Regions from separate parts of the Companilactobacillus bobalius genome, predicted to be linked through region 1. Evidence: riboswitches for the same ligand, from Rfam matches in the RefSeq annotation. Region 1 holds a riboswitch; the other holds the start of a gene.
The links. Region 1 has a riboswitch for lysine ahead of LKACC16343_RS05330 (amino acid permease). Riboswitches for the same ligand answer to the same signal wherever they lie in the genome.
Positions count from the first base shown of each region.

Region 2: it holds a riboswitch for lysine, as region 1 does, so the genes downstream of both, lysA (diaminopimelate decarboxylase) here and LKACC16343_RS05330 (amino acid permease) in region 1, are expected to answer to the same signal.

Region 1 is NZ_MYFM01000003.1:34,558-52,192, reverse strand. It holds gene LKACC16343_RS05380 (YfhO family protein) at 1-491, opposite strand, end outside; gene LKACC16343_RS05375 (hypothetical protein) at 1,169-1,378, opposite strand; gene LKACC16343_RS05370 (FAD-dependent oxidoreductase) at 1,453-2,805, opposite strand; gene LKACC16343_RS05365 (NAD(P)H-dependent oxidoreductase) at 4,505-5,755, opposite strand; gene LKACC16343_RS05360 (NADPH-dependent FMN reductase) at 5,767-6,375, opposite strand; gene LKACC16343_RS05355 (FAD:protein FMN transferase) at 6,475-7,404, opposite strand; partial or broken gene LKACC16343_RS05350 (FAD-binding protein) at 7,504-9,323, shown strand; tRNA gene LKACC16343_RS05345 (tRNA-Thr) at 9,762-9,834, opposite strand; tRNA gene LKACC16343_RS05340 (tRNA-Asn) at 9,929-10,001, opposite strand; gene serS (serine--tRNA ligase) at 10,066-11,355, opposite strand; gene LKACC16343_RS05330 (amino acid permease) at 11,830-13,278, opposite strand; lysine riboswitch at 13,361-13,563, opposite strand; gene LKACC16343_RS05325 (helix-turn-helix domain-containing protein) at 13,664-15,178, shown strand; gene LKACC16343_RS14290 (hypothetical protein) at 15,216-15,368, opposite strand; gene LKACC16343_RS14515 (RNA-guided endonuclease TnpB family protein) at 15,455-16,027, opposite strand; gene LKACC16343_RS14510 (hypothetical protein) at 16,060-16,224, opposite strand; gene LKACC16343_RS05315 (transposase) at 16,294-16,587, shown strand; gene LKACC16343_RS05310 (L-type lectin family protein) at 16,727-17,635, opposite strand, start outside.
Region 2 is NZ_MYFM01000008.1:545-14,238, reverse strand. It holds gene LKACC16343_RS11845 (DNA-3-methyladenine glycosylase) at 1-181, shown strand, start outside; gene LKACC16343_RS11840 (heavy metal translocating P-type ATPase) at 176-1,975, opposite strand; gene LKACC16343_RS11835 (hypothetical protein) at 2,187-3,497, opposite strand; gene LKACC16343_RS11830 (aspartate-semialdehyde dehydrogenase) at 3,598-4,656, opposite strand; gene LKACC16343_RS11825 (aminotransferase class I/II-fold pyridoxal phosphate-dependent enzyme) at 4,675-5,865, opposite strand; gene dapB (4-hydroxy-tetrahydrodipicolinate reductase) at 5,944-6,717, opposite strand; gene dapA (4-hydroxy-tetrahydrodipicolinate synthase) at 6,728-7,597, opposite strand; gene LKACC16343_RS11810 (N-acetyldiaminopimelate deacetylase) at 7,598-8,755, opposite strand; gene dapD (2,3,4,5-tetrahydropyridine-2,6-dicarboxylate N-acetyltransferase) at 8,758-9,462, opposite strand; gene lysA (diaminopimelate decarboxylase) at 9,472-10,755, opposite strand; lysine riboswitch at 10,831-11,008, opposite strand; gene LKACC16343_RS11795 (aspartate kinase) at 11,154-12,512, shown strand; gene dapF (diaminopimelate epimerase) at 12,528-13,493, shown strand; tRNA gene LKACC16343_RS11785 (tRNA-Arg) at 13,541-13,614, opposite strand.

The DNA of each region.
Region 1 (17,635 bases):
AAAGGCAACATAATTAAAGCATCTAACCACATTAGATCATAGAAGTATGACGCTACAAAACCACAAAAACTATAAGCAATTGTAAACATCCAATTAACAATGCTTCGCTCTTGAAAGTACTCTTTTAAAAAGAACGCCATCGTTACACCCATTGTGGATATCTTGAGCATAATCAAAATATCAGCTGCAATTGGAATATTTCGTGCACTAAAGAAAACCAACAATAGATTAAAAGGCGATAACAAATAGTAACTCATAACAGGAAAAAAATTATCACCCAAAGATTGACTAAACAAATATAAATGCAAATTTCCCGATACCAGTTGCCTTCTAAGCTCCGTCAAGAACGTTAAATATTGAGTTCCCAAGTCACTACTCAAAAAATTATTACTACCAAAAGGAACTAAACCAGTACAGGCAAAAATAATCGAAATAATAATCAGATTAATGATAAAAGCTCCGGAATAATAAAACACACGACGTTTTGCCATATCAAAACTCTCCTTACTAACTACCAAAATAATATGAGATATTAAGCAATAAGTAAAATTATTAACGTCGAGAACACAAAAAAGGCTTGCTTACGCAAGCCCATGTTATTATCGTTTTTCATATTATTACCTCAGGTCAGTTAAATAGTTATTTGTTTGAATGGTTGTATTTTTGATTTGAATGTTAGTACTTTTTAATTAGTTTAAAAACTTTTTTTCATTGTGACTTCTGATCATCTTAGTACAAACAGTAGCTAAGACAGATACACCCGTGAGAACAAGAATCGGATGTTTTTTCATAAGCATTCACCTCGTTTTTTGAATAGCCATATTTGACTATGTATACATAGTAACGTGATTTTATGAAAGGAGTTTTAACAAAATAAGAATAATTTATGAATTTTAGAGAGCGGAGCAAGGGTGCCCAACCCACGAGGATTTGCCTAAGTACTGGAATCGCACGCGCACTATGCGGGCAATTTCAGTACTGTAGCAAACCGGAATGGGTTCCCTTGCGAAGCTCGTTTCCACCATTCTGCATAGAACCATGGTTATTTACTGCCTAGGACATTTTTCAATCTGTTTTAAAAATTCCTTCACCATTCCAGCATCAACTCCAGAAACATTCTTCAATTTACCATATAACCACATACCCAACCTATAATAACTATCAATATCTAACTCAAATTTCTGTGCATAAACATAATGAATGGCTTCTTCATATTTACGATGCAACAATAATTGATCCAAATCAGTATAAATCTTCCTTTTTGATTCTGTTGCTGTTCAAAGACTACTTCATTTCTCGCCTTACCTTTTCCCAGAACAGCTCCAAAGCACTCAGCAAAAGATTTAATCTGACGCATGATAAAATCATCATCTTCCATCAACATCACCCCCAAGGATTTCACACAGGTTATACAAAAAAAGGCGGCCCCAAAGCCACCCTCATAATCTTCAATTATTCATTAACAGTTGAATCAGCTTTTTCAACAGCAGCACCTGCTAAAGCACTAACGTAATTAACTGGTTTATCAAAGTTTGGTTGGAACAAGAAATCAACCATTGATAGTTCATCAATTGTAACTTTCTTTTGAATAGCAAGTGATAGCAAGTTAGCTGATTGTGATACATCATATTTACTTGTCAAAGCACCACCAAGAACTACTCTTGTCTCAGGATCCCAAACTAAGTTCATTAGAACAGGAGTTGTTGATAACATAAACTCAGGACGATAGTTGTCTTCAAGTGAAACTTCAGCAACATTCTTACCCAAAGCATCAGCATGAACCTTAGTCAATCCACTTGCTGCATAGGTTCTGCCAAACAATTCAACAGCTGAACTAGCTTGTGTACCCATATATTCAGCGGTATCTTTTTCAATATTCTTACCAACTAGAATACCTTGACGAACTGAGTTAGTTGCTAAAGGAATATATTGGTTGTCACCAGTTGGATTGTAATGAACAGATGCTGCGTCACCAGCTGAATAAACATCTGGAATGCTTGTGTGCATATATTTATCCACAACTAATGCACCATTTGGAAGAGTTTCAAATTTATCAGCGAACATCTTTGTATTAGGACGGAAACCAACACACATAACGGCAATGTCAGCTTCGTAAGTATTCTTATCGGTTTTAACAATTACACTATGATCTGTTTCTTCAAATGACTCTACTTTTTCACTCAAACCTAAAGTTACACCATTATCGATATAATCTTTTTCAGCAACGGCCGACATATTCGGATCAAGGTTCTTAGCCAAAACATCAGGTAAAGCATCAATCAAGGTTGTTTCTTTGCCTAAAGTAGCATAACCTTCAGCTAATTCTGCACCAATATAGCCAGCACCAATAACAATAGCACTCTTAATATCTTTGGCATTTTCTTTCAATTCATTGGCATTAGTCCAGTTCTTGCACAACATAACACGATCTGAATTAATTCCAGGAATTGGTGGAATAATTGGAGCTGAGCCAGTTGTGATTACTAACTTATCATATGGTTGACTAAAAGTATCACCATTTGCCAAACTTTTCACTGACAATTTCTTGTTATCAAAGTCAATATCAGTTACATCATGTTGCATATACATATGTGCACCCATATCAGTTAATGCCTCGGGGCTGGCATAGAACATCTTATTAGGGTCTGAAACACGATCACTTACCCACAGTGCAATCCCACAGGATAGAAAAGATAAATTATCATTTCTTTCAAAAACGGAAACTTCCCAGTCTGGGTGCTCCTTCAAAATGTTCATTGCTGAAAAAGTTCCTGCATGTGTACAACCTACAATACTTACTTTCATAATAGACACCGTCCCTTTTTCTTATTATTATAATTTATTCACTAATACATTAAAAGCGTTTACAAGATATTTAAAAAATATATTTCACTTATATAATATCTTGATATCGGCAGATAAATTTAATTCTTAATCCTCACTTCCTTCATATTTGTGGATTATCTTTTATCAACAAAAATCTTATGATAACGCTATTATCTAATAAATGATTAAATTTGTGATATTAAAAACAAATAAATATTTTTTTCGAAAATGAATTTAATTGTTTAAACACATGTGGTATATTATAAGTGTGCAAGGGGTTTAGATATGAAAATGCAATTCCTTCCTTTTTTAACTCTTAATGAAGGTTGCGATACACATCCTCATATCGTTAACCTGTAAAGTTCATTCGTATCAATAATAAAAATTGCCCCCCTCAATCAATTTTTACTCAAAAGATACGTTTGTAATATCCCATTACAATAATTTACTTTGAATGCTTTCATTAATTAATTAACAAATCCCTCTCTATTTGACAAATATGGAAACCTCACAAGCATTCATATCTTCCCCTGACACTACTGGTAATGCCGTTACACCAATGTGTGTAACAAAAAACAAGCCCGTCCCCCCAGATGAGCTGTTTTTTTGTTCTTTTTTATTAATTCGAATATAAAAAAGATATCTTTTCTAATAAATATTGATTATTAATTTCAAACTAAATTAATTACTTAAATTATTTAACTACCATCCCTCATGAAATCTTATCCATTAACATATTTCTAATTGCAATAAATAAATATTGTGATATTAAAAACAAACAATTATTTTTACGATAATTGAAAAATCATGTTTAAAAATATGTGCTATATTTATAACTGTGAAAGGGGATATGGTATGAATCAATTATGATTCCTCCTTTATTACTTTTGATACATGGATCACGGTACACATCCTCATACCGAGATCTAAAATCTAAACGAACTAATGAATAAAAATTGCCCCCTCAATCAATTTTTACTTATTACGAGTTATCCCAATTACAAATTCAGTTTGAATGCTTTCCGTTATTAATACCAAATCCCTCAATTTGGAAATTTTATCGAAATCATTCATGCCTTCCCCTGACACTACTGGTAATGTCGTTACATAATCGTAACGAAAAGACAGGCTTATCCCCCTCAGATGAGCTTTTTTTGTGTCTAGAATTTATTTCAAGGCCTTAAAACACAATATCGAATTATTATTGCTCAATCAATTCATTATTTTATCCTAAAAACAAATAAATAATTTGTTCTATTTTGAAACAACATGTTTAAACATATATGCTATATTTATAACTGTGAAAGGGGAAAGATATGAGATGCGATTCCTTCCTTTAACTCTTAAAACAGTTACGATACATCCTCATATCGTTAACTCACAAATTTAAATTCTTAATTGATCCCCTCAATCAATTAAGAAAAATCCCATTACAATAATTTACTTTGAATGCTTTCATTAATTAATTAACAAATCCCTCTCTATCTAATATTTAAAAGAAATTGGAAACCCTCATAAAGCATTCATATCTTTCCCCCGACACTACTGGTAATGTCGTTGTGCATTCGTACAACAAAAACGAGCTCATCCCCCCTCAGATGAGCTTTTTTTATGTTCAAAACTTAATTGGTCTGAATAGATAAAAAAATAGACTCCCAATAAGGAAGTCTATTTTCATTTAATGTTTTGAAGCACTACTTGTTGCATCAACTTCAGGTTTGACCTCTTCTGCTTCTTCTTTAGAAGCACTAGCAGTTGCATCCACTGATGTTTCAGATTTCTCTGAAGCTCCGGAAGTAGCGTCAACCTTAGCGTTTGGATCTGGAACCAACATTTGACCAGTTTGTTTCAAGTATTCATTAACGATAGGTTTCAAATCAACAGCCCATTCATTAACACCTTTGTAATTACCTTCTTCATCATGCATAGCTTTGTAGTAATGCATAACATGATGATCGCTATCTCCTCCAGGTACTGGCATTGAAACTAAATCAGTCTTACCACTTCTCAACATGTGGATAACTTGTTTAACATGCTTAATAACACGCGCTTTACCTGGGTGAACTGCAGTCAATGAATCACCGACTTGAGCAGGTGTTCTCTTAGCCAACATCTTTTCAGTTGGTAAGAAACGATTGTAATAGATAAATTGATTATTTTCATCTACGTAAGTCAATTCAATCGGTGTAGTCTTCAACATGTAGTTCAACTGGTTAACAGTTAACAAACCACTATCCAACTTAACATAAGTATCACCATCTACAGCGTTAACCTTTTCAGCAGCTTTATTTATCCAATCAGGATCATCCATATCTACACCTTCTACAGTTGTATCTACTTTACCTGAAGCTGATAAATCTTCTTTTTCATAGTCGTCAGCATCGATCATATTAATCACCTTCGCAAACTTAATAAATTTTTGTAAAGTTGTATCAAGAAAGTCAACAGTACGTTGATCCTTCAATTCACCGTTATCATCAAAAGCTGTCTTAACGTTACCTAATAGGAATTCATTACCAGGCAAAACAACCGCATTAACTCCTGGTGCCTCTAAGATTTGTCTCAAGTGTAATTGAGCACGTGATGAACCTTGAGTATGATATGAGGCTCCTACGATCATGACTGGCTTGCCATCAAAAGGATGAATCTCATATGATAACCATTCAATAACATTCTTCAAAGCAGCTGGAACGGTATGGTTATGTCCAGGAGTTGCAATGATAACGCCGTCAGCTGACTTAACCTTGTTACTTAATTTTTGAATAACGGAACTATTTGTTTGATCGTCATCTTGACTGAACATTGGCACTTGATTGATATCCAAAACTTCAATATCAACAACACCCTCACAGTGCTTTGCAATGAAATTCAATAATGTGCGATTGTATGATTGGTCAGCGATTGAACCTGCAATACCTACTAATTTCATATTTACCTCTCCTAGTCCTTATCCCAAGAAAATTCTTTGGCTTTTTGTTTGTTAACTTCATTAGCATTATTTAATTGTTTTGATATATTCACGAAATCCAAGAAATCTTGGAACAACCCGTCTAATTGCTTAATAACCTTTTCATCCTTCAAGTCACCATTCTCATCAAAAGCTTGTAATGAGTGGCCCAATAGGAACTCCGAACTAGGCATAATTCTAGCTTTCAATTCTGGTGAATCCAGAATCTGACGCAATTGAGCTTGAGCACGTGATGAACCTAATGATCCATAAGAAGCTCCTGTAATCATAACTGGCTTATCCACAAATGGATGAATTCCATATGATAACCAAGCTAGTGCACTTGATAAAGCAGCTGGAATAGAATGATCGTATTCAGGTGTCGCAATAATCACACCGTCAGCGGCTTCAATTTTAGTAGCAATATCTAATGCTTCTTGAGGAACATATTTGTCAGCACTCTTCTTATAAATTGGAAGATTCTTGATCTCAACCAACTCAATTTCGGCAGCTGATTGGAAACGTTTCTTCATGTACTTCAATAATTCACGATTAGTTGACTTATTGGAATTAGATCCCACTATTGCAATAAATTTATTCATATTAGCAATCACCTTATTTATAATTATCTTACATGTTCATTGTAAATTCGTTCACAATATAAATCAACACAATTTTGGAATTGTTATGATATATAATTGTTATATTTTAAAAAACTTGTCACGTAGTCCACTAGTTGTCTGATATTCCAAATCTTTCGTGATGAAAATAGCTTCAACACCAGGTTGGCTTTCAATCAAAGTCAATCCTTTTTCGATACCTTGATAGAAACCAACGGTTGACCAAATCTCTCCATCAATTGATTTATCACTAACAATCGTCACGCTGGCAAGATTATTTTTGATAGGATAGCCCGTTTTGGAATCGAACATATGATGATATTCATGACCATCAATAACTAGTTTACGTTCATAAATACCTGACGTTCCAATTGACTTGGCCGTAGTATGCAAAACACCTAACGACACATCCCGCTTTTCTACTGGATTTTGGACACCGATATTCCACATCTTATCTTCATGAACACTGGGACCGACTAAAAGTACATTACCACCCAAATCGATAATGCCCGTTTCAACATTCATACTTAACCACAGGGCTTTGATTTTATCAGCAATATAGCCTTTAGCAATTCCACCTAGGTCAATTTCCATACCCTTTTCTTCCAAAAAGACAGTTTGCTGTTCATCGTCCAATTTGATCCTTTCAGGGTCAATGATACGTAAACGTTCTTTAATATCGGCATCACTGGGTTTGTTAGCACCTTTGAAACCTATTTTCCACAACTTAACCAATGGTCCAATCGCAACATTGAAACCTAAATGCTGACGACTAACTAATACTGCACGTTTGATTAAATCGTAAGTGTCAGTTGGTACCGCTACTGGTTTGATTCCAGCTGAATAATTGATGGACATAACTTCAGATTGATCACGATTGACGGTCAATTTATCTTCAAAATTTTTAATCAACTCGTAAGCTGCATCCAACTCTTCCTCTCCGGCTGGAGTCGCAACGGTCAGATTGATCAAGGTTCCTAGGGCATAATACTTCTTATTAACTAAACTCATTTTCATCCTCGATTTCAATTCCAGATTTATAAAACGTTCACAATGTCACAATTTAGAGTTATATTAACCATAACACCTTACGGAAATGGAGTGAATGATATGTTTGAGGATTCAAAACTAAATTGGAATGCTACTTATGATGTAATCGTCTTAGGCTTTGGTGGTGCTGGTGCTACTGCTGCAAGATTTGCGGCCGACAACAATGCTAAGGTCTTAATTACTGATTCAGCTCCCGAGGGTCATGAAGGTGGCAATACTCGCTACGCCGGACAAGTTATTTCTTCAGGTGACAACCTTGATGATTTGAGAAAATATTATCAAGATTTGGCCTACCCATTGGCTTATGATCAAGATTTAATGGAAACTTTCATTCAGGGATTGTACAAAATTCCTGATTATCTAGAAAAATATTTGGGTGTAAAACCTTTTGTTATGGGTCAACATCCAGAATCACCTGTTTCCAAAGCTTTATACTTTATGGCTCACGAATATCCCGAATTTAGAGGTCAAGCTACCCATGAACTAGTTGCTGTCCATGAAGGTGTGGCCGATTCAGCTTTATGGAAGAATTTACGTCAACAAGTTCTCGACCGTGCTGATAAAATTGATGTCCTTTATCAAACACCTGCAAAGCACTTAATTCAAAATCCAGAAACTAAGGCAATTGTCGGAGTTCAAATTGAACGTGACGGTAAATTATTAAACGTTAAAGCCAATAATGGTGTTGTAATGGCAACTGGTGGTTTTGAAAACAATCCTAAAATGATTGAAAACTACTTAGGCGAAACTAGCTTGAATCCCATTGGTTCTCTCTACAACAAAGGTATTGGCGTCAAAATGGCTAGCGAGGTCGGTGCTCAACTTTACAACATGAACAATTATGAATCATACGGTATCTTCCATGGGTTGACACCTAAACCTGCCAAAGGCCAACGTTCACAATTTTTGCCATTTGACTGGCCCGCTTTCCATCAAGGCAGCTTGATTGTTGTCGGTGACGATGGAACTCGTTACTTCGATGAAAATGAAATCCACAGACACGGTCACATTCAAGACCACGGCAACTGGAGAATCCCTCTAGCTCAACGTCATCCCTACGTCGTCTTTGATCAAAAGAAGTACGATGAATTATCTAACGATAAAAATGCTCCTTACCCAGAATTTTTGAAAGCTGTCGTTAAAGCTGACAATCTTGAAAGTTTGGCCAAAGTTTTGGATGTCGATGTTGATAAGTTGCAAAAAACTATTACAGACTTCAATTACTTTGCCGAACAAAAACGTGACTATGCTTTCAATCGTGATCCTGAAACCTTGACTGCTTTTGACGATGGTCCTTATTATGCTCTAGCAATGGTGCAAGGTCTATTGAATACTCAAGGTGGTCCAGTTCACAACTCTCATGCCGAAGTGGTCGACAACGATGATCAAGTAATCCCTCATCTTTATGCTGCCGGTGAATTAGGTAGTTTGATGGGACGTCAATACAACGGTGGTAGCATTTAGCCGAGAATTTAATCTTTGGTAAGATTGCTGGTGAAAATGCTGCTAGTGTAAAATCTGAAGCTACTACCACAAATGTTGATGCTCAAACTTCAGCCAGCATCCATGAAGAAGGACTCGGTTCCGATATTGCCGAAGAACATTTCGAAACAAATGATAATCAATATATCGGTAAATCAACTGCCGGTATGGGTAACGAAATCGTTGTCCGTGTCACAGTTGATGACGACAAAAATATTCAAGATATCGAAGTTTTGAAACAAAGTGAATCCGACGACTACGGTTTGAAAGCTGTTGAAGAACTTCCAAAAGAAATCGTCGCTAAGAATTCTGTCGATGTCGATACCGTTTCTGGTGCTTCAGCTTCAAGTAAAGCCATTAAAGAAGCCGTTCAAAATGCTTTAAATAAAGTTGAATAAAAAAAGCCAACAATATAGATTTAATTGTCGACTTCAATTTCATGAGCTAACCTCTTCAGGTTAGCTTTTTTGTTTATTTTTTATCAAAAAAATGGAGAAACACGTCTGTGTTTCCCCTGGGAGGTATTTCTCAATTCATTATCTAATACAGTCATTATATAATTAATGCGAGTAAATTTATATAGCTTAGGGAAATTTATAACATTTTTTTGATATTCTTTGATTTGTAAAATAATCTTCTTTGAAAAGGCATACATATGAATTGTTAAAAATTTGCACGACAAATTTAAAATCGAAAAAGTTATCAGCCGTGCAAACTTTCGTGCAAAGTCATTTGATTTTCTCTGACATTCTTGGATTTTTACAAATAAAAAAAAGCCTTGAATGCTGATCTAACAGTATTCAAAGGCTCTTCTTTTTTAACTGACATTCTTATTATGCCGTGTGCAGGAGTCGAACCTGTGACCGCCGGTTTACGATACCGATGCTCTACCAACTGAGCTAACACGGCAAGAAAAAGAAATCCTATAAAAAAAATACATCTAATTCAAATGAACTAGATGTATTTCTATTGAAGACACCTAGGATTTCCTAAGTATTTATAACTCCGGATGTCAGACTCGAACTGACGACACCCTGATTAACAGTCAGATGCTCTACCAACTGAGCTAATCCGGAATAATTCAATAGCTCTTTAACAGAACTATTAAATCTTATCAATCTATTGGGATTGAGTCAATACTTATTTGGCATTTTCTTTAGTAATTTTTGTAATTCCACCCATGTATGGTACCAATACGTCAGGAATTGTAACTGATCCATCTTCATTTTGGTAATTTTCAAGGATAGCAGCTACGGTACGACCTGCAGCAAGTCCTGAACCATTCAAAGTATGTGCCAACTTTGTCTTACCATTTTCGTCACGGTAACGGATATGAGCACGACGAGCTTGGAAGTCAAGACAGTTTGAACAACTTGAAACTTCACGATACTTGTCTTGAGCAGGCATCCAAACTTCAAGATCGTATGTCTTAGCTGAACTGAAACTGGCATCCCCACTTGAAAGTACGATAACGTGATATGGTAGTCCTAATTGTTTCAAAATATTTTCAGCATTAGCTGTCAATTTTTCTAGTTCATTGTATGATTCTTCTGGTTTTGTAACCTTAACCATTTCAACTTTATTGAATTGGTGCATACGGATCAAACCACGAGTATCACGACCAGCACTACCTGCTTCTGAACGGAAACAAGGTGTTAGAGCTGTAACGTACTTAGGTAAGTCTTTTTCATTCAAAATCTTACCGGCAAAGTAGTTTGTCAAAGGTACTTCAGCTGTAGGAATCAAAGTTAGTGGGTTTTCATCAACCATAACTGTATAAACGTCTTCAGTAAACTTAGGGAATTGACTTGTACCAAACATGGCATCGTTGTTTACCAAGTATGGAGGGATAACTTCTGTATAGCCTTCCTTTTGGTGTTGATCCAACATAAAGTTGTAAACAGCACGTTCAAGTCTAGCACCCATGCCAATGTAGTAAACAAAACGTGAACCAGCAACTTTAGTAGCTTGTTCAAAGTCTAAGATTCCTAGTTCTTCACCGATATCCCAGTGATGACGAGGTTTGAAACCTTCCTTAGGAATAGCACCGACTTTACGGATTTCAACGTTAGTACTTTCATCAGGTCCAACAGGAACTGAATCATCAGGAATATTAGGTAGACGAACTAAGATATAGTTCATTTTTCCTTCTGTTTCTTCAAGCTCAGCATCCAAGTCCTTAATGTCTGAACCAACTTGCTTCATAGCAGCAATTTCGTCACTGGCATCTTCTTTATTACGTTTCTTAGTAGCGATACCTTGAGAAACAGTGTTTCTCTTTTCTTTAAGGGTTTCACTCTTAACTAATAATTCACGACGTTTGCTGTCATAGCCAAGCAATTCATCAATTTCATCACTAGTTACTCCACGTGATGCTAACTTGTTCTTGATCCATTCTGGATCTTTTCTAATCAATTTGATATCTAACATTGAGATTCTCCTTTTTGATTTTTGGCTTGAGAGAGTTTGTACTCTTTTTTGGTTTGGGGTGAAATTTTTTTTGATAACCATTGTTCTATTTTTTATAGTGGAAACGAGCTTCGCAGGGACAACTCCTTCCGGTTAAGTCAACTTATCTCTGCCGGCGCTTCGCTACCGACTGAGATAAGTAGTCTTAATCCTCGGGAGCTGAACGCCCCTGCTCCGCTCTCTACAAAAAAAGGCCGATTCATCCCAATAAAGGGACGAATCGACCATTCGCGGTACCACCCAGTTTCAGTGTACGCAAATACACTGCACTTTCAGACTTTATCGGATCAACCCGAACGGCATTACCCGTTGCCAGAATGCTGGAATAAAAGCCTTTGCGATTTTCACCAACCATCGCTTCTCTGAAAGGTTTATGAGTAGGCACTCTCTTAGCGTTATATTCATTTCTAATAATAATTTAAACTAACTTAAATATCAATAGCGGTTGTGTTTTTGTTCATGTTTTACATCGATATCTTCTAGTTTCAAAAACTTAGTCTTATATCTAATCTTGTAGTAAAGCCAACATACGAACAAAATAATCAATCCACTATAACTAATCAATAATCTTCCGATATTGAAATCTACCATTGATCTTACGTCTTGTCCTAAGATAATAATAATTCCTAAAACAATGGCTAAAATTGGTCCAAATGGGAACCACTTTGCTTTATAACGAAGATCATCTAGATCATAGCCTTTATACAAGTATGCTTTTCTGAAACGGTAATGTGAAAAGGCTATTCCTAACCATGCAATGAATCCGGTTAGTCCTGATGCGGCAACTAACAATTCATAGAATGAATCACCATACAAACTTGTAAACAAGGCGATGGCTCCAACTAAAGCTGTTAATAATAGTGAAAATACGGGAACGCCTCGACCATTGGTTCTTTGGAAAGCCTTTGGTGCCATGCCTTGTTTACTCATTGACCAGAGCATACGGCTGGCAGCATATAATCCTGAATTAGCAGCAGAAATAACTGATGTTAAAATAACGGCATTCATTACTCCAGCAGCTAGTGGAATACCAACTTTTTTGAAGACAATAGTAAATGGACTGATAGCAATATCGCCAGCTCCTGATCCTAATAAGTTAGGACTTGTATAAGGAATCAAGGCACCGATAACGGCGATTGACAATATGTAGAATAACAAGATTCTCCAGAAGACTTGCTTGATAGCCTTAGGTATACTCTTCTCGGGTGTAGCAGATTCACCTGCGGTAATTCCGATCAACTCGGTACCCTGGAACGAAAAACCAGCTACAACGAATACACTCAGAATTGCCGGTATTCCACCAACAAATGGTGCTTTCTTGTAAGTGTAGTTAGTTAAACCAACAAAATTTTGATTGCCTAGAATACCTAAAATACTCAAGATACCAACAATCAAGAAGATGATTACAGCAATAACTTTAATTGATGATAACCAATATTCAGTTTCACCAAATGATCCAACTGAAATAAAATTAATTACTAGTAAAACAATCATAAAAGTTAAACTTATTTTCCATGATGTCCAACTTGGGAACCAATACTTAACAACCAATGAAATAGTTGATAAGTCTACCGCTAAGGTAATAGCCCAGTTAAACCAATAATTCCAACCTAAAGCAAAGCCAAAGGCTGGATCGATAAATTTAGTTGCGTAAGTTGCAAAGGAACCGGAGACCGGCATATAAGTTGCCATTTCTCCCAAACTTGTCATCAAGAAATAGACCATGATACCGATAGCCGCATAAGCTATCAGAGCTCCTCCAGGTCCTGCGGTTGAGATTGAAGAACCACTGGCAACAAATAATCCAGTTCCAATCGAACCTCCTAACGCAATCATTGATAGATGACGAGTCTTTAACGACCGACTCACATCATTATTTTCCATCTTTCATTCCCCTTTTATTTGGACATAAAAAAAGTCCCTATTATCAGAGGAACTACTGACAATAAGGATTATAATTATCCCAATAATCAATAGCTCAACGTTTTTCAAAAAATAAGAAACTCATTCTCTGAACGTACGACAGTCTACCACCTATTAAGTAATAGCCCAATCAACTTTATCAAGTAGGGATAAAATGATTTCGGCAACTTTTCCTTTAATGTTTTTTCAAGGTACCCTATCGTACTCCAAAACACGACTAATAAAAATTGCGCCTCTATCTGATTACAAAATATTATAAATAAATGTTAAGATAGTAGCAAGTAGTGTTTCTTATATTTATTAATCTTTTTAAATTAACAATTTAACATTGCCGGGGGAAACAAACATGTTGGAGCAAATTTTCTTAGTTAAGCAAGACGTAGAGAAATATCGAATGCTAACTGTTATTAAGTCGCTACCTCCTCGTGAAGTAAACTTGAGTAATATTAGTAGTAGATTACAATTTACGTACCAAAAAACATATAACATTTTCCAAGCACTGCTAGAAGATTTTGCCGATGTCGCCCCTGATATCGATCCTAGTGACACTAAGATTGAGTCAATCGACTTTAGTAAAATTTTCATTGATACTTACCGCCTATACTTAGTTAAGAACTCGGTAGTTTTTCAGGCCTTTAATTATGGCCTGACCAGTGCTAATCCATCATTTGAGAGTTTCAGTAACGAACACTTTACTAGTAAATCAACTCTCAATCGTCGAATGTCCAAATTCAGAGCCTTCCTTAAAAACTTTGGACTTAAAATTTCCAATTCAACCCTTGAGATCAAGGGTAATGAGAAAAATATCCGATGGATGGCTTATTATGTCTATTGGTATACTTACCATGCTCAAGAATGGCCATTTAGCCTTATTCAAGAGAACTCAATCGATCAAATTATTGCCAAAGCGGGAATAACTTTTGACAATCCAATCGTACATTTTCAACTGAAGTATTTCTTGGCAATCTCCAGAATTCGTTTGATCAAACGAAATTATATTGAAGATTTGCCATATTACAACGTTGTCTTCGATAATCAACAACTAGGTGAAGAGATTTTAACTCACGATGATTATCCAATTGTGCCACTAGATGCCTTACATAATGAAAATAAGCTGATCAATCTCTTTAGAAAGACAGCCTTTCAACCTAGTGACACCGCCTTTGAACAACCAATCAATACTAATGCTCGTATTAATCCGAAGTTCTACGCGCTCGTTTATCACTTTATAGATTTTCTTAAAGAGCATTATCACGATGATATGACTGTTTATCATAATCAAAAGACTTTGAAGCACATCATGACTTATGTCACCCGTGATATTGTTTTCTATTACATCATGGCGCCATATTCCTTGATGCATCTCGATACAATGTACGCTGAGGGTAATGAACAATCATATACTGACTTGTACAAAGACGTTTATACCTTCTTCTCAAATGTTGATCAAAATGAATTTCCGGGCATTTATAATGCGGCTGAATTAATTTCAAAAGATTTATATCAAATCTTGCCAAGTTATATTTCAACAATTCGTGAAGAAGATTTCATCCGTGTTAAAGTCTTAATTGACCCAGGTAATCAGGCCGCTGAGGTTGCTTTAAGAACAGTTCGTAATCTCGAATTCGTTGAAGTAGTTCCAAGTAACGTTTACGATGATGTCGACGTCTTAATCACTTCATTGGATGTCTTACCATTGGATATCGAGAAAAAGAAGTATCCAGGAAATCTTAAAGTCATTCCCTGGGATATTTCCTCCACTAGGCCAGACTATATCTGGTTATTGATTCAATTGAATCAAATCTACGTCAAAAAACTTAAAAATAAAATCACCACAAATAAAAAGAAAAAAGTTTTGTAAAGAAATAGACGAACTCATAACGAGTCCGTCTATTTTTTTACAATGAATTAATTGCTGTCCAATTTAAAGTACCAGTATATTGACCAGCCTCATTTTCTTTACTAGTATCATTCTCCAATAATAGACCTGAATTATTTGTCCAATCATCAGAAATATCATCAACTGTCTTCGTTTGAAAATGTTTTTTCATAATCAAGCCGCCTTCACTGTGAACTACGTCGGTACTAAAATACCGAGCTTCTAGGAACATTCCATACTTGCCAACTAGTATTTCAACTAGTCAGTAGAGGTTACTAAGGCTTGTTCCAAGCCAATATTTAATATGTTTTTACTTGCATTGACATCTCTATCATGGTGAATACTACAATTTGGACAATCCCATTCTCGAATGTTTAATCCGTGTTTACCATCGTCATAACCACAGTTAGAACAAATTTGACTAGTTTTGAATGGATTAACTATCAAAAGTTTTTTACCATACCATTCACACTTGTATTCAAGCATTAGTCTTAATGCACTCCATGATTGGTTGGCAATAACACGTGATAATTTATGATTCTTAAGAAGATTTTTGGTTTTCAAATCTTCAATTACAATCATGTCATTATTTTCAACTAATTCACGAGTTATCTTATGAAGATAGTCTTTCCTTTGATTAGCTATTTTTTCACTGTATTTAGCTACCATGAGCTTAGCCTTTATATAATTACTGTACTGTTCTAAAGTTTTTGGGTCACTCAATCCAAATTTTTTCTTGTATTGAATGTCCCTCAAAGCCTGAGTACGTCTTCTAGCTAATCGTTTTTCCCAATGGTGTTTCTTTTTAGCTAATTTTTTATCAAACCGTATAGCCTTATATTTTCTACCGTTTGAACAAATGACTAGATCAGAAACACCATATCAATTCCAACTGATTTATTAGTCTTAGGTAATTGCTCTGGTTCTTCATCAACCGTTAAAACAGCATAATACTTGCTAGTAGATGACTTACGAATCGTAACGTACTTGATGATACTAGGAATTGATTTCTTGTTCTTATATTTCATTACTCCAAGTTTAGGAAGTTTTATATAAGAGTTATCAATGATCTCAACGTTGTTATTTACGAACTTAGATTGATAACTTTGTTTGGGAAACTTCTTGCTCTTGAAACGAGGAAACTTACGCTTTTTACTAAAGAAACCCCTATATGCCTCAAACAAATCTTTATTAGTGGCCTGAAGACTGGTGCTTTCAGCTTTCTTTTACCGGATAAAACACCAACAAATACCGTAAAAAATCTAAAAAGAATATCGGTTAGAGAACGGCTCAAGAAATACCCGGAAACAAAATCACAATTATGGAGTGGCCATCTTTGGTCTTCAAACTATTTTATGAGCACATTAGGAAATGCATCTAAAAAATTGTAATAGAATGTGTTAATTAACAATTAAAAAATATAATAATGGTCGTCCAAAATATTGAAAAAACTCGGTAATAAATTACCGAGTTTTTTCAATTGACGACCTTTATAAAAGCTTTTATTTCATAAAATGAATCATTTTTAACCTAAATTGAGTTATTCAAAGTCCAACTAATTGTTCCTGTATATTTTCCACTAGAAACTAGATCACCATCTGAATGCAACAAGATTCCAGTATTTTTCGACCAGCCCTTAGTCACATCAAAGGTACCCGTCTCCGACTTTTCAATTTCTGAATTACTAATAAGTGTTGGTGAATTCAAATCAGCTACCTCACCTTGGGCATCCCGATAAAACATTTCACCATCAAAAGTCTCACTATCGTCGTTCACTAAAGAAGTACCACTGGCTGACAGAGACCACGATGAATCCTGAGCAATCACATTGACCTGCCAATCGTCATTTCGACGTACATCTCCAGAATAATATGATTGGATATTAGCAAATGAAAAGTTACCATCACCTAAATCAAGTTTCAACGATTGCGCATCAACTGTCACCGTAAAGGTCTTCGTCTCTGATTTATTATTGTAGTGATCATTGGCTGAAATTGTTATCGTGTGTGTACCTGGGCCTAGAATCTCTTGTTCAGGTAAGTCAGTTCCGGCGTCAGAACTACCATAAAACGGAAGTGAAAAATCAATCTTCTTATTGTCATCAGTAGCCGTGACTGCCATTTGACTCAAATTTTTACCATCAACTGTCACATTTAAAAGAGCTCCCTCACTTTCAAAGGCACTACCATCAGCATAAGTAAGTGAACCCTTCAAATTGGTACTAGTAATAGTTGAAATCTCAGTTGATGACAAACTAGCATCCAAATTTAGAGTTTTGATTTTAGGATTACGGATAACAAAATCAGTTGCCATTGCATCACCAATATAAGTATCACTGGCAAAATGAACATGACTAGATGCTACCTTCGTATTGTCAGCAACCGTTGTTGGCGTGGTACCAGTTAAAGTAAGCGTAGCCTGATTATTAGTCGTATTCAA
Region 2 (13,694 bases), on a different contig from region 1:
CTTTAATTTCTCCGCAAAAAAAGTCCAGACTCCTCAAGAAATTCTTGCCACACCAAGAATCGGTGTGAAGAATAAGGAACCTTGGACTTCAAAAAATATGCGTTTTATCGTAAAGGGAAATCCTTACGTATCTAAATTACCAAAACGAGAAATGAATTTAGACACATACGGTTGGTTATAATTTATCACTTCTAGCACGAAGAGCGTACAAAATAGCTACTGTATCGACTACTTCTTGAAGCATTGCCCCAATAATGGTTGGAATTAAACCAAATCCAGCTACTATCATTAAAGCGACACAAATGAAAATTCCGATTAATACTGCTTCTTTAGCAACCTTCATCGTATCGTGGGCTATTTTAACAGCTGTCGTTACTTTGCTAAGATCATCTTGCAAAATGACCGCATCAGCTGACTCACTGGCGGCATTAGCTCCTTTGTACCCCATTGCTATTCCGACATCGGCTAAAGCTAAGGCAGGAGCGTCATTAACACCATCCCCAACCATTACAGTAGGATGATACTCTTTACCTAAACTTCTAATAATCTTTACCTTATCAGCTGGCAAACTAGATGGGAATGCCTTTGTAATACCCACTTCTGAAGCAACCAATTCGGTTGCCTCTTTTTTGTCTCCTGAAATCATTAAAATATTACTAATGCCAAAATCTTTTAATCCTTGAATCGTTGTTTTAGCTTCTGGTCTAATTTGATCCAACAAGCTGTACACACCTGCGTAGTCTCCATCTATTGAGACATAAACACCTGATCCACTCACGGAATCTACTTTTTCATCAGTTACAAACTCAGCTTGACCAACCTTAACTTCAATATCACCAATCTTACCCACAATTCCTTCAGCCGTTGTTTCTTTCAAATCCGTTACCGGTAATAATTCCAAATTATGCTTTAAAGTAAAGTCGACAATAGCCTTAGCCATAACATGACTTGAATTCTGTTCCAAAGATGCAGCATAGACCATAACTTGATCTTTGCCGAAACCATTGACTGATTTGAAACCATTAACAATTAATCTTCCCTCAGTAATGGTACCTGTTTTATCAAAAGCCACTGTTCTAGCAGAATTCAATTTTTCTAGGGCCGTTCCTGACTTAACGATAATTCCATTTCTACTTGTCCGACTCATTCCAGAAACAAAAGCAATCGGTGCAGCCAAAATCAATGGACACGGTGATGCCACTACTAGGACTTGAGCAATTCTAATCGGATCTTTAGAAATGTACCATGCAATCCCCGCAATTACATAAGCAATCAATGTAAAAGGAACTGCATAACGATCAGCCAATCTAACAAAGTGTGCTGGATGTGTTTCAGATTCTTTAACTAACTTAACAATGGCTTGATACTCCGAGTCAGCAGCCACTTTTTCGGCTTTAATTTTAAAAGGATTCTCTCCATTGATCGAACCAGACATAACATGTGAATCTTTACCAATCGTTACAGGAACTGATTCACCAGTCAAAGATGATTCATCCACTTCCGAAGTCCCGTCAAACACTACTCCATCAACTGGAACTTGCTCTTTAGGACGAATCAGTAACTCATCACCGATTTTAACATCATCAATATCAATATCCTTAACTGTTTGATCAACAATCAAGTGTGCTTGTGAAGGAGTATTATCTAAGAGTGATTTCAATTCACTTTTTGCTTTATTGGCCGCATACTCCTCTAAGGAATCTCCACCTGTGAGCATTAGTAGAACAATCCATCCAGCCCAGTATTGGCCCAATACAATTGTCGCTACAATTGCAGTAATCGCTAATAAATCAATTCCGAAGTTACCCGATTTTATTACCTTTACCATATCGATAAACATGATTAAAGCCAACAATAAGCCTAAAATACTGATTATCAATTGGGCATAGCTAGGCAAATGAAAGATAAATTCCAATACTGCCGCAATAACACCAATTGCCAGTGTTGCATATAATTTAATTTTATCGGAATTCATAAAATCACGTCCTCCCTTGAAATACTTTTCATTAACATAATTATACAATTTTACAAATTATAAAAATAGTATTTAGGGACATAATTTAGAATCATTCTCATTTAGATTCGTTTATCATACTATAAATTTCATCATCATTTATCATAACGGCGTTATGACAATGCATCTCAAAAGGCCTACCTAGATACTAGGTAGACCTTTTATAAATTTATTATTCTTTTTCATGTGCAAAGTAAAACGTAGTTGCTGCATAAATAAAGACAACTGCGGTTATGAAGATGTGTACTCCATACAAAACTGAATTAGTTGGGCCATCAGTTACGTGATTATTAAAGAACCCTAATGCATTTATTTTTGCAAAATAACTAATAAAGTAAATAGTCGTCATATAAACTAATTGTTGTGACACGTTACCTATACAGGAAAGTTGATATTTGATTAAGAAGGCTCTTTCAGAATCCAAATCAGGATGATTATAAAGAGCATCATTTAAAATACGATTATCAGTTCCCACAAAGATAGCACAGAGAAATAACCCGACAAAATAAGTAAAGTTAAATAGCGATAATACTAAACCAATTAGAAGTAATGGATATCTAAATGATTGATATTTCTTTAGAATGACAGGCCCCAATTCAAAACCAATTAAATAAATCGCATAAATCAGCATTAAAGAATTAAATCCAAATCTAACGGTACTATCAAACACCGCGTAAAGCATAACGTAGTTCATGATTACTCCACGATTAATAGCTACTAAGCTTACGGGAAAAATCTTTTTATGGATGTCAATTTGATAATATGCCAAGAAAAGAAATAGCATAATTGCCACTATACTGATGATCAGATCAAATGTCTGAGAAACAGCCTTTAACCTAGTATAACGAATGATGAAGACTAGCATAACTAAACTAGCTAAAACAATTAGGCTAAATAGTGAATTAACACGAAATTTCTGTTTAGTTTCAATTCCTTGGTAAAAGGTCAAACGATGAGTAATGTTCATCCCACCTACCATGGCAGCGAAGAATAGAAAAGCTAGTAAGACAAAGGATAAACTTAACATCTTAGTTTGGGTTGCAATCAATTGAACAACAACCAATAATATTAAAGTCAAAATAACCGATAATGTATGCATCCGATTAAACTTGAACTCTTTATCCATTTTGCCTCGCGATCTAACTGTTAAATAGTACGGCCAGATCCAACTTGAAGCCAATCCTAATAGAATTCCCCCAATTATTCCAAAGACAGGATTACCTGCACCTAAAATACACAATGATCCTATGACTCCAAAAAGACTGGACATAGCAAGCATAGTTGAAGCTGGTAGTGTAATAAAGGTAGTCAATAACATTCCCAAAGCTCTAAATGTATATAACATTAAGAACGGCAATGCATAGACAAATATATTTTTATTCTGATTGTACAAAGTTAAACAAAAAAAATACGGTATCGCAACTCCAGCATTGGCCAATAGGTCCAAAACACCTTCGTTAAAAACGTTCGTTATTCGTTTCATTATTTTCTCACCCTAATATTAATTGTCTTTGAATATTTTAACAGAAATATCCAAAAAAAAATGGAACACAGCCTAAAATCTGCATTCCATTTTAAATTAACTAATTATGGACTAAATTATCGGCAACTAAACGTTCAGCAATTTGTACTGTATTCCAAGCTGCACCCTTTAAAAGATTATCAGAAACAACCCACATATTGAAGGCACCTTCATTTTCCAAATCTGGACGAATACGTCCAACATAAGTATCACGCTTACCTACCGCGTTGATTGGTTGTGGATAAATTTGATGTTTAGGATCATCTTCCAAAACTGCTCCTTGTGCTTGTCTGATCAACTCTTGAATCTTTTCAGTTGTAGCAGACTTATCCTCAACTTCGATATAAATTGATTCACCATGACTAATTGGAACCGGTACTCTGACGCAAGTAGCTGTGACTTTGATCTCGGGTGAGTCCATATCGCCAAGCATAATTTTCTTAGTCTCATGAATCATTTTCCACTCTTCATGAGAGTATAAATTATCCTCTAAAACGTCAATTTGTGGTAAAAGATTGAAGGCCAATGGATAGTGTTTTTCGTCACCTTTTGTAGGAAAAATATCGGCATGCATATCCTTACCATCCAAATAATCTTGTGCCTCTGAATATAATTCATTCAAAGCGCTTTGACCGGCACCACTAGCAGCTTGATAAGTTGAAACAATAATTTGTTTTAAACCAAAAGCTTTTCTAATTGGTTCTAGTGCCACCATCATTTGAATAGTTGAACAATTTGGATTAGCAATAATCCCATGATGATTATAAAGTGCAGCTTCATTTACCTCAGGAACGACCAAAGGAACATCCTCTTCCATTCGAAAAGCACTAGTATTATCTACACAAACAGCACCACGTTTTACAGCCTCAGGTAATAATTTTTTAGATACTGATCCACCAGCTGATGCTAAAACAATATCAACACCCTCAAATGATTCCGGTTTGGCTTCCTCAACCGTTACGTCCTGTCCCTTAAATTGTAATTTCTTACCTGCAGAACGATATGACGCTAATAATTTTATCTTATTAACCGGAATAGTTGATTGCTCTAATTGTTGAATTAAACGTGTTCCGACGGCACCTGTGGCACCTAAAATTGCTACTGTATATCCATCACTCATAAATCTTCATCCCTTAAATCAATTTTTTAAATTCTCCGTAAAAATTCTTAATCGTTTCATAGCTTCTTTAATATCATCCATTGAAGATGCGTATGACATTCTAAAGTGACCTTCGCCACCTTCACCAAAAGCTGTCCCTGGCGTTACACCAACTTTTCCTTCTTCAGCCAACTTATTGGCAAATTCAATTGCGGTTAAATTAAATTCAGCCGGAATTTTCGAGAAAGTATAAAATGCACCTTCAGGCAAGTTTGTTTTATAACCAATATCATTTAATTGATCAACAATATAATCACGACGTTCTTGATAAATCTTTTTCATTGGAATAGGGTCATCAATTCCATTCGTCAAGGCTTCCTTAGCAGCATATTGGGCCGGATTGGAAGGAGCCGTTACAACGAAGGCATGCATTTTTGCAGCATTCGTAACGAAGCCCTTAGGAGCTGCAATATAACCGATTCGATAACCCGTCATAGCATGTGATTTAGATAAGCCATTGATCAAAATAGTTTTTCCAGGCATTAACTTAGCTAGAGAAATATGCTTTTCTCCATATGTCAATTCAGCATAGATCTCATCCGAAATAACATACATTTCCTTATCTTTAACGACATCAACAATTTCTTGTAGTTCATCTTTGGAATAAACAAAACCGGTTGGATTACCAGGGAAATTCAAGATTAAAGCTTTTACTTCATCGGCTCCTTCCTTGGCGATAACCTCACGTAATTTTTTACCAGTTAAACGGAAACCATCATCAGTGGTATTCACTTGAACTGGAATTCCTCCTAGAATTTTTACAATTGGTATATAAAGCGCAAAGGTTGGTGTAGGAATCAATACCTTATCACCAGGATTAATAATGGCTGCTAAAGAATCAAAGATAGCCTCAGTAGCTCCAATTGTTACAACAATTTCTGTTTCAGGGTCATAATCGACTTCAAAACGTTTATTTAAATAATCAGAAATAGCTACTCTTAAACCAATGATGCCCTTTTGGGCTGAATAATGGGAATCGTTGTCTTTAATACTTTCAATAGCAGCTGTTTTAACGTGCTCAGGAACATTGAAATCAGGTTCACCTAATGTTAATTTGATTAATCCAGGGATTTTAGCAAATTTTTCAGCGAAAATCCGAATTTGAGAAATTCCCATTGGTTCTATAGTTTCGTTGACAACATTTTTTACTGTTGAATCTAATTCTGGCATTCTATGACACTCCTTAAATTATAATAATTTAATTCTATAACAAACTGTATTCATTTAATTAATTATTTTGTAATAATATTAAATAATTTGTTCCAAACCAATAACTAAATGATTACTTTTCATCACTTCGTGAATTGCCAGCTTAACACCTGTCATGAACGATTCTCGATCAGTAGTACTCTGAGATATAGTTAAAGTTTCGCCAACTCCACCAAATATAACCTCTTCGTCTGCAACAAAACCTGGTAATCTGAGTGCATGAATCTTAATACCGTGATAATCCCCGCCACGAGTATCAAGTGGATCTTTACTGCTATGTTGTTTCTGATCATGTCCTCTAGCTTCATAAATCAATCTAGCTGTATTTAAGGCTGTCCCTGAAGGTGCATCAATTTTATCCTCATGATGCTTTTCAACAATTTCTGATTCAGCAAAATATTTGGCAGCTACTTGAGCAAATTTCATCATCAAAACAGCTGATAAACCAAAGTTCGAGGCAATAATTCCGCCTAAGTTCTTATTATCAGCCAAACGTTTTAACTCATCTGTCTGCTCTTCACTCATACCACTTGTTCCAATAATTGGACGAATATCATGCTCAATCGCAAATTTAGTATTCTCAAACACTGCACTAGGTATTGAAAAATCAATCCAAATATCGGCTACAACATTAATATCAGTAAGTTCGTTATAAATTTTAACGTCTTCATTTAAACCATAAGTCTGTGGATTCAGGTCAGTCACACTTGGATTGAATCCAGCGACTAATTTCATGTCTTTACTTTGATCAACCATACTAACTGCCTTTTGACCCATCGATCCATTAAACCCTGAAACAATAACTCTTATCATAAAAAGACTCCTAAAGATTCAATTTTTCAAACAAAACAGCTTTTTCCGCTTCATTCAACGACACAATTGGCAAGCGACAGCCACCAACTTTATAACCTAATTTATTAAGAGCCGCTTTAACGGGTGAAGGCGAAGAATACATGAATAACGCAGCCATTTTGGGTGTTAATTGACGTTGAATTTTACCGGCTGTCTTATAATCACCGGCATCCAATTTCTGATACATTTCAGTCATTTCATCACCGTAGAGATGTGAAGCTACCGAAATAACTCCATTGGCTCCAATTACCTTGGCAAATAAGGCTTGTGCATCTTCACCACTATAAACATTAAAATCATCAGTTGTATGTTCAACAATGTATTCCAAGTCCTCCATTGTATTACACTGCTTAACTCCACTAATATTATTGTTCTGAGATAACTTAACGACTGTTTCCTTCTCCATCAACACACCCGTTCTTCCAGGAATGTTATAAATCATAATTGGTAAAGGAGAGTTTTTAGCAATAGCTTCAAAATGAGCTATCATCCCTCGTTGATTAGGTTTGTTGTAGTAAGGAACCACAACTAATGCCATGTCGATACCTTGAATCTTCGCCAACTTATTAATAAAATCGATTGTTTGAGCAGTATTATTACTACCAGCTCCAGCAATGATTGGTACACGTCCATCAACTATTTCCGTAAAATTACGATATAAATCTAACTTCTCATTTTCCGTTAACGTAGGTGTCTCGCCGGTCGTTCCTCCAATAACGAATCCCTTAGAACCGGTTGCTAACAAATGCTCCGTTAACTTTTTTAAAGCTTTATAATCTATTTTTAATTCTTCATCAAATGGCGTAATGATAGCCGTCATTAAATCAACATCTGTAAACATTTATGCTTCCTCCGAATTCATTCGATAATTCAAGAAACCTACTATAGCATCGACACCTTTTTTAATAGCGTCTTCCTTGGGAAGAAAATCATGTGAATGTAATGCTCCTGAACTCTCTACCCCTAGCCAAAACATTGTGCCCGGAATCTTATTTAATAAATATCCAAAATCTTCTCCCGTCATTTTAGGCTCAGTTTCAACAAAATCAACTGACGGTTGGTTTTGCATATATTTGATAAATTTCTTTGTTAGTTGTGGGTCATTTTCTACGGGAAAATAACCACCTTGGTTGTATTCCACCGTGATTTGACAATTGAATGACTTCTGCAAACCACTAGCAATCTCAGTTATTCTTTGACGAATAAATTCAATCATTTCTTGAGTTAAACCACGAATTGTTCCTTCCAAACGAGCTTGTCCAGCAATCACATTGCGGATTACTCCAGCTTGCATCTTGCCGAATGTTATCACGCCACATTTCGTAGGATCAATATTGCGAGAAATGACTGTCTGAACTTGATTAATAAAATTAGCAGCAATTACTATAGCATCATTGGCTAAATGAGGATAAGCCGCATGACCGCTTTTACCAGTGATAATGATATTTACTTCTGTTGTCCCAGCAAACAATGTACCGTTACAACATCCTATAACGCCTGATTTCAATTGTGGATTATCGTGTAAACCATAGAATTCATCAACCTTAAACTGACCGCTAAAAGCTCCTATATCATAAGCAACTTTTCCACCACTTTTACTTTCTTCAGCCGGTTGAAAGAAGAAAATCAAATTGTCCTTGGGTTGATTGATACTAAAATAATTTAAAATTCCTAAAGCTACAGTCATATGAATATCATGACCACAAGCATGCATTACATGTGGATGCTTTGAGGCATAACTCAATCCATTCACTTCATCGACAGGTAAGGCATCCATATCACATCGATAACCGATATTTCTTTGAGGATTGCTGCCCTTGACCAACACCAACAGAGCAGTTGGTAATTCTGGTAGCTCTTTAATTTCCAAATCGGTCTGAGGAAAACTTGCAATCACTTGTTTCACGTAATCATGTGTCTGATGCTCATCCATCGCTAACTCTGGAATCATATGTAAATGTCGTCTGATCTTAATTAATTCGTCACTAGTCAAAGTCATCTCTATAACTCCCTTAGATTACTCTCAATTTGAGTTTTATCAGTTGTCTTTTGATCTTTGATTTTCAATACTTTGGCTGGTACACCGGCCATTACACTATTAGGTGCTACGTCTTTAGTAACAACTGCTCCAGCACCAATAACAGCACCATCACCGACTTGCACACCTTCTAAGACAACAGCATTGGCACCAACGATAACATTATCACCGATTCGAACTGGTTGGGCAGAAGCCGGTTCAATCACTCCCGCTAAAACCGCATTGGCTCCGATATGTGAGTTTTTACCAACAATTGCACGGCCGCCAAGAACGGCTCCCATATCAATCATTGATTTCTCACCAATCTCAGCACCGATATTAATCACTGCTCCCATCATGATTACCGCATTAGCACCAATCTCAACTTGATCACGAATAATGGCTCCTGGCTCAATTCTGGCATTGATATGCTTAATATCTAACATTGGTACGGCTGAGTTTTGTGCCACTGTCTCAGCATAAAAATCAGTTAAATGATTATCCTTTAAGATTGGTTCAATTACTTGGTAATCACCAATAATGATTGCTAAATCATTAGTTTTAAAAACTTTAACCTCCCTCGGAAAATTAATTTGAGAAATATCCCCTTGTAAATAAATTTTCACTGGCGTAACTTTCTTAGCATTTCCTATATAATTGATAATTTCTGTTGCGTCCATCTTTGTCATATTTTTCTCCTAATAATTACCATCTAGTTTAATTAAATCTTCATAAGTTTCTCTTTTAACTACTAATTTGGCCTGTCCTTTTTCAACAAAAACAACTGCCGGTCTGGGATTACGATTGTAGTTCATAGCCATTGAATAACCATAAGCTCCAGTATCAAGAACTGCTAAAACATCCCCAACTTCCGTTTGTGGAAGTTTTTGATGCTTGATTAAGATATCACCTGATTCACAATATTTTCCTGAAATATGGACCGTTTCAACATCTGTTTGATTCATTTTATTAGCTACGACTGCTTCGTATTTAGCTTGATACAAAGCTGGACGAATATTATCACCCATACCACCATCAACCGATACATAAGATTCCAATCCAGGAATATCTTTTCTTGAACCTATTTTATAAAGCGTATATCCAGCCGGTCCCACAATTGAACGTCCTGGTTCAATCCAAATTTCTGGAACTTCTTTGCAATCCTGTTTTAATTCCTGACCGATGACTGAAATAAAATCACTTGCGGTGATAGGATCATCATCTTCGTTATAACTAATCCCAAAACCACCACCTAAATTGATTACCTGAGGCCAATAATTAAATTCACTTTGAAAATCTTTAGAAATTTCAATCATCTTTTGAGCCAACATTTTAAATCCTTCAGTACCAAAAATCTGTGAACCAATATGAGCATGATATCCCAACAATTTCATCTGTGGATTATCCAAAACTAATTTCAAAGCTTTTTTGGCCTGCCCAGACTTAACGTCGAATCCAAACTTACTATCAGTTTGACCAGTCTGATCATACTTATGTGTATGAGCTGAGATTCCTGGGGTTAAACGTAACATTACTTGGATAGTCTCTTGAGATTCTTTCAAAACTTGTTGTAAAAGTTCGATTTCATGAAAATTATCTAACATGATAACTCCGACATGATTTTTTACCGCCATCTGTAATTCCATCAAAGATTTATTGTTGCCATGAAAACTTATCTTGTCACTCGGAAAGCCAGCAGCTAAGGCTGTATACAATTCTCCACCCGAAACGACATCCACATGCACATTTTCTTGCTTCATAACTTGATAAATAGCTTTGACGGCAAAAGCCTTGCTAGCATAACTAATTTGATAATTTAAATGTTCTTTTTCAAAAGCAGATCTAAATTTTTTTATTTGATTACGAACCTTGGAAATATCAAAAACATAAAGTGGCGTTCCATATTCTTTAACTAATTCCACACTATCAACGCCATCAATCATTAAATGTCCATTCTTGCTTGTTAATTCATCTATAATCATTTTCAAAACTCCTTTATCAAACAAAAAAAGATCTCTTTGCTTAATAACAAAGAGACCTTTTCGATCCACCTTAAATTTGTCATAAGCTCAACGTGATATTAAATCACGACAGTTCGTATTCTCTTATTAATACGCCCCAGTTCATCAGATCCTGTAAAATCTGACACTTCGGCAACTTCCCCTTTCAATGAGTTCAAAGTCATTACAGTGACTCCCTCATTTACTCATGTCGATTGCGACCTCTTTTATTGGTATTAAGATTATAACAATACTCATTATTCGTCAAGTAATATTAAAAAATAACTGTTTTTTCTAACTTTATCGTGTTTCTTCTTGTCATGACAGCTAAAAATGATACACTCATCATTAAAAACTATTTAATTTTAGGGGTGTATTTCATGAAAGTTATCAAGTTTGGTGGTAGTTCCTTGGCCACTGGAGAACAATTTGAGAAAGTTATTAAGATTATTAAAGACGATATTGAACGTAAGGTTATCGTAACTTCTGCACCTGGAAAAAGATTTTCTGATGACACTAAAGTTACTGATCTATTAATTCAATATGCCAATGCTGTCATTAATCAAGATGACTATCAAAAGATTGAAAATAATATCATTTCCAGATATCAAGAAATCAGTGATCACTTCAAACTTGATGATTCAGTAATCAAACTTCTAAAATCCAAACTAGATAAATTGGCTCAAGATAAGTTTACTGACAACGAACATTTAATGGCTGCATTTAAAGCTCACGGTGAATTTTTAAATGCTATCTTATTGACACAAGTCCTTAACGCTCAAAATATTAAAGCGACTTTTATCGATCCTAAAGATGCTGGTATCAGAGTTCATGGTCAACCCAACGATGCGGATATTTCATCTGAAACTTACAGCAATTTGGAACGACTTCAATTGCCCAAAGACTCAAGAGTCGTTTTCCCAGGATTCTTCGGATACAGTGCTGATGGTTCAATTTATACCTTCTCCCGTGGAGGATCAGATATTACTGGTGCTATTCTTAGCCGCGGATTGAATGCTGATCTATACGAAAACTTTACTGACGTTGATGCAATTTACGTTGCCAACAATCACATCGTCGATCATCCACAAGCAATAAAAAAGATGTCCTATCGTGAAATGAGAGAGTTATCTTATGCTGGTTTTTCCGTTTTTCAAGATGAAGCCATCATTCCGGCTGTTAAAGGACAGGTTCCTGTAAATATTAAGAATACTAATAATCCACAAGCAGATGGAACAATGATTGTTCCTGAACAATTCATCTTTGACCCTTCTAATCAAATTACCGGTATTGCTTGCTCTAAAAGATTCTCAGCACTCTATTTACACCGTTATCTTTTAAATAAAGAAGTTGGTTTTACTCTGAAACTTTTAAAGATTTTTTATAAATATAATATTTCTTATGAGCATATGCCTTCCGGAATTGACGATTTAACTGTTATCTTTGATCGTAGCAAACTAGATAAAGATACTATTCAAAAACTCTGTCGTGATGTTAAAGAAACTCTTCAACCGGATTACTTAGAGTGGATCGATGACTATGCCATTATCATGGTAGTCGGTGAAGGAATTGCTCACAATATCGGTACTATCGGTAAAGTGATTGATTCTCTAACTCAAAATAATATCGCCATTCACATGATTAACCAAGGTGCTTCCCGTATATCTATCATGATTGGGACTCGTGCTTCAGATGCTGATAATGCTGTACAACAAATTTATAAAACTTTTTTTGATTAAGTGAGGTTCAAAAACATGGTTAAACTATTAAAAGTTCATGGTTCAGAGAATCAATTTTTTATCTTGGACCAAACAATTCTAGATAACAAATTAAATGATAATGAAGTAAAGAATCTAGCAATTAATCTTTGTAAAAACATTTTAGACGGTGCCGACGGACTTTTAGTCATTGACACCAGCGATGACTGTCTCGGTAAAATGCGCGTTATCAACGCCGACGGTAGTGAAGCCAAAATGTGTGGTAACGGATTACGAACGGTCAGTCGTTACCTATCAGAAAAATATCAATTAGATTATTTCAAAATTGAAACCTTAGAATCTAATTTATCGGTCAAAAAGGCCCCCGATTTTTATTCCGGAGTACCTGCTTTCAGCGTTGAGATATCTCCTATTTCATTTAATAAGGTAGATCTTCCCTTTGCTTACAAAAATCTTACCGAAATGGTAAATACCGAAATACCTGAGTTCGTGTCAGGAGAAAAATTTTCAGCTGTTGCTGTACCGAATCCACATCTTATCAGCTTTGTCTCTGAAATCGAACATGATACACTTAACAATCTTGGTCAAAAATTGAATTCCATAAATGAATATTTTCCCGAAGGGGTCAATGTCAGTTTTGCTAAAATATTAGACACCAATAAATTATTCGTACAAACCTTTGAACGTGGTGTTGGCTTTACTAATGCCTGCGGAACCGGTATGTCAGCGACAAGTTTAGTATTTGCCCTATTGTATCCAGATCAGTTCGATTCCAACAGAGACATTACGGTTTATAATCCTGGTGGTATGGTTAAAACCAATATCGAATTGAATTCAACCAAAGAACTAAGTAAGATCCATCTAATTGGCAATGCTACTTTTACGCATACCATTGAAATCTCTGAAGAGAATTTACATTTAAATCAACTAGATAATTTAAAGATTGAAGATACCGATGAGGAGAAAGATTATCAAGATTTTGTAAAAAGTATTAAAGGATAAAAAAAAAGACTTATGATAAAAATATCATAAGTCTTTTTTATTCGTTATGCGCCTAGTAGGAGTCGAACCTACAACCTTCTGATTCGTAGTCAGACACTCTATCCAATTGCGCTATAGGCGCGTAATAAATCAACAAAAATAAGTATATCATATATCCCTACGATTTGTATATATTTATTTAAAAATAATTTACAATCCCGT